One region of the Streptomyces sp. NPDC059787 genome, then DNA from elsewhere that is predicted to be linked to it. Evidence: predicted binding sites of a transcription regulator. Region 1 holds the regulator's gene; the other holds the start of a gene.
What was found. Region 1 encodes HrcA, which represses chaperone genes, less so after heat shock. Its sites were predicted from a motif close to TTNGCACTCNGNNNNNCNGAGTGCNAA; they were not measured.
Positions count from the first base shown of each region.

Region 2: a site for HrcA is predicted at 1,321-1,347, ahead of groL (chaperonin GroEL). Genes of this name have one in related genera too.

Region 1 is NZ_JBHWHX010000007.1:239,790-241,990, reverse strand. It holds gene ACFV5H_RS09615 (MBL fold metallo-hydrolase) at 1-271, opposite strand, end outside; gene hrcA (heat-inducible transcriptional repressor HrcA) at 442-1,458, shown strand; gene dnaJ (molecular chaperone DnaJ) at 1,458-2,201, shown strand, end outside.
Region 2 is NZ_JBHWHX010000031.1:5,281-7,481, reverse strand. It holds gene groL (chaperonin GroEL) at 1-1,157, opposite strand, end outside; gene ACFV5H_RS25875 (cold-shock protein) at 1,483-1,686, opposite strand; gene ACFV5H_RS25870 (ubiquitin-like small modifier protein 1) at 2,117-2,201, opposite strand, start outside.

The DNA.
Region 1 (2,201 bases):
CGAACACCTCCGCGCCCGCGAACACCGCAGCCCCGAGAATGTGGTCGAAGTGGGGGTGGGTGAGCGCGAGATGCGTCACACGGCGACCGGTGAGCGCCTGCGCCTCGGCCCGCAACCGCGCGCCCTCGCCCAGCCCGGAACCCGCGTCGACGAGCAGTACGCCCTCCGCGCCCACGACGAGCCCCGCCGTGCAGTCCCACCCCGGCAGCCGGCACCGCCCCACCCCGGTGGCCACTTGCTCCCATCCCGACTCTTCCCAAGTCACGGTCATGACGGGACGCTATCGGGGACGACGCCGTCCGGCGCGACGGTGCGGGGACCGGCCTTGCCCGGTGCGTACCCCCCGGCCGTACACTGGGCGGGGAAGTCTGGCACTCGCGTGCGAAGAGTGCCAGGCGAACAGGGAAGGTACCGCGCGGAAGGCTTCTGGAGGTGTGCGCGATGCTCAGTGAACGCAGGCTCCAGGTGCTGCGCGCCATCGTCCAGGACTACGTGGGCACCGAGGAGCCCGTCGGCTCCAAGGCCCTCACCGAGCGGCACAACCTCGGCGTCTCCCCGGCCACCGTGCGCAACGACATGGCGGCCCTGGAGGACGAGGGCTTCATCGCCCAGCCGCACACCAGCGCCGGGCGCATCCCCACCGACAAGGGCTACCGGCTGTTCGTCGACAAGCTGGCCGGCGTCAAGCCCATGAGCCCGCCCGAGCGGCGGGCCATCCAGAACTTCCTCGAGGGCGCCGTCGACCTCGACGACGTGGTGGCCAGGACCGTACGGCTGCTCGCGCAGCTCACCCGGCAGGTCGCCGTCGTGCAGTACCCGTCGCTGACCCGCTCCACGGTGCGGCACGTGGAACTGCTGGCGCTCGCCCCCGCGCGGCTGATGCTGGTGCTGATCACGGACACCGGGCGGGTCGAGCAGCGCATGGTCGACTGCCCGGCGCCGTTCGGCGAGTCGTCGCTCGCGGATCTGCGGGCGCGGCTCAACAGCCGGGTCGCCGGCCGCCGGTTCAGCGATGTGCCGAGCCTGGTCGAGGACCTCCCCGAGGCCTTCGAGGCGGACGACCGCAGTACGGTCTCGACGGTGCTCTCCACCCTCCTGGAGACGCTCGTCGAGGAGAACGAGGAGCGGCTGATGATCGGCGGCACCGCCAATCTCACCCGCTTCGGACATGACTTCCCTCTCGTGATCCGGCCCGTCCTGGAGGCGCTGGAGGAGCAGGTCGTGCTCCTCAAGCTGCTCGGTGAGGCGAAGGATCCGGGCGTGACCGTCCGTATCGGTCATGAGAACGCCCATGAGGGACTCAACTCCACGTCCGTCGTGTCGGTGGGCTACGGTTCGGGCGGCGAGGCTGTAGCCAAGCTCGGCGTGGTCGGACCGACCCGCATGGACTACCCGGGAACGATGGGAGCGGTACGCGCAGTGGCACGGTACGTCGGACAGATCCTGGCGGAGTCGTAGTGGCCACGGACTACTACGCCGTACTCGGCGTGCGCCGCGACGCGTCGCAGGAGGAGATCAAGAAGGCCTTCCGGCGGCTCGCCCGCGAGCTGCATCCGGACGTCAATCCTGATCCCAAGACGCAGGAGCGGTTCAAGGAGATCAACGCCGCCTACGAGGTGTTGTCGGACCCGCAGAAGAAGCAGGTCTACGACCTCGGCGGCGACCCCCTCTCGCAGGCCGGCGGCGGTGGCGCGGGCGGCTTCGGGGCCGGTGGCTTCGGCAACTTCTCCGACATCATGGACGCGTTCTTCGGTACGGCGTCGCAGCGCGGGCCGCGCTCGCGCACCCGCCGGGGCCAGGACGCGATGATCCGCATCGATGTCGAGCTCGACGAGGCCGCGTTCGGCACGACCAAGGACATCCAGGTCGACACGGCCGTCGTCTGCACGACGTGCAGCGGCGAGGGCGCGGCTCCGGGCACCACGGCCCAGACCTGTGACATGTGCCGCGGTCGCGGTGAGGTCTCGCAGGTCACGCGGTCCTTCCTGGGCCAGGTCATGACGTCCCGCCCCTGCCCGCAGTGCCAGGGCTTCGGCACGGTCGTCCCCACCCCGTGCCCGGAGTGCGCGGGCGACGGCCGGATCCGTTCCCGGCGCACCCTCACGGTGAAGATCCCGGCCGGTGTCGACAACGGCACCCGGATCCAGCTGGCCGGCGAGGGCGAGGTCGGGCCCGGCGGCGGTCCCGCCGGTGACCTGTAC
Region 2 (2,201 bases), on a different contig from region 1:
TCCACCTCGGTGGCGGCACCGGCCTTGATGACCGCGACACCGCCGGCGAGCTTCGCCAGGCGCTCCTGCAGCTTCTCGCGGTCGTAGTCCGAGTCGCTGTTCTCGATCTCGGCGCGGATCTGGTTCACGCGGCCCTGGACCTGGTCGGCCGAGCCGGCACCGTCGACGATGGTGGTCTCGTCCTTGGTGATGACGACCTTGCGGGCCTTGCCCAGCAGGTCGAGCGTCGCGTTCTCCAGCTTGAGGCCGACCTCCTCGGAGATGACCTCGCCGCCCGTGAGGATGGCGATGTCGCCGAGCATGGCCTTGCGGCGGTCACCGAAGCCCGGGGCCTTGACGGCGACGGACTTGAAGGTGCCGCGGATCTTGTTGACGACCAGGGTCGACAGGGCCTCGCCCTCGACGTCCTCGGCGATGATCAGCAGCGGCTTGCCCGACTGCATGACCTTCTCCAGGAGCGGGAGCAGGTCCTTGACGTTGGAGACCTTGGAGTTCGCGATCAGGATGTACGGGTCGTCGAGGACGGCCTCCATACGCTCCATGTCGGTGGCGAAGTACGCCGAGATGTAGCCCTTGTCGAAGCGCATACCCTCGGTGAGCTCCAGCTCCAGACCGAAGGTCTGGGACTCCTCGACGGTGATGACGCCTTCCTTGCCGACCTTGTCCATGGCCTCGGCGATGAGCTCGCCGATCTGGGTGTCGGCGGCGGAGATGGAGGCCGTGGAGGCGATCTGCTCCTTGGTCTCGACATCCTTCGCCTGCTCGAGCAGGGCACCGGAGACGGCCTCGACGGCCTTCTCGATGCCGCGCTTCAGAGCCATCGGGTTGGCGCCGGCGGCCACGTTGCGCAGACCCTCGCGCACCAGGGCCTGGGCGAGGACGGTCGCGGTGGTCGTACCGTCACCGGCGACGTCGTCCGTCTTCTTGGCGACTTCCTTGACCAGCTCGGCGCCGATCTTCTCGTACGGGTCCTCGAGCTCGATCTCCTTGGCGATGGACACACCATCGTTGGTGATCGTGGGGGCGCCCCACTTCTTCTCGAGGACGACGTTGCGGCCCTTGGGGCCGAGCGTCACCTTGACGGCGTCCGCGAGCTGGTTCATGCCGCGCTCGAGGCCGCGCCGCGCCTCCTCGTCGAACGCGATGATCTTGGCCATGTGAAGTGGTCCCTCCAGGACTGGGGGTGATTCCTTCGGACCGCGCCCGCGCCCGCGACGGACGGCTCGCCGACCCCGTGGTTCCTTGCCCCACACGGCCCGCGGGCCTCACCGACCCGGTCCTTCGTTGTCACTCTCACCTTCAGAGTGCTAACGCCAATGATTAGCACTCGACCCATGCGAGTGCAAGCGCCCATGAGGAGTACACGGGGGCGCTCGGCCGTACGCGAACACCTCTCGGCCGCGCGCGGGCACGGCGAAGGGCCCGCACCCCGGGAGGTGCGGGCCCTTCGCCGGCAGAAGATGCTTGCGGCTGGCAGCGCGTTCAGGCGCTGAGACGAACCATGTCGGCCTGCGGGCCCTTCTGACCCTGCGAGATCTCGAACTCGACCCGCTGGCCTTCTTCGAGGGTGCGGTAGCCGTCCATCTGGATCGCGCTGTAGTGGACGAAAACATCCGCACCACCGTCGACCGCGATGAAGCCGTACCCCTTCTCCGCGTTGAACCACTTGACGGTGCCCTGAGCCATGCCTAACTCCCCTATTACTGGCCCTTGCACAGATCCACACTTCGCGGATCCGGGTCAGACCTCACCCCCCAACGGTTGGGGGCGTGCGCCGGAACGCGTCGACCGCGGCTGAATGTATCTGTCCAACTGCCGTCTGCAACAGGTCAATCGGACGAGAAATCTGGACGACGCCGGTCCGGAATGTGGCGAGAATTCGCCTTAATCCAGGGCAAGTCGGGCCACGCGAAGGTCACAAATGCCGCGAAAGGTGCCCACACTTTGGCTACATCCAGTCGGGCCCGCGGCAGGAATTCAGTGTTTCCGATCAGTGGATCGGGAGCGCGTTCCCCAACTCTATCGCGCTCAATCCCATGGAATTGCCCCCTCCGCTTCTCTCACGGAGGGGGCAAAGTCCCAAACGCTCGGTAACCGTCATTACCGAAGGTAATGATCAGCCGCCGGCCACCGCCGGAATGATCGACACGCCGGCCCCGTCCGGGGTCGTCGTCTCGAGCCCCTGCTCGAACCGCACGTCG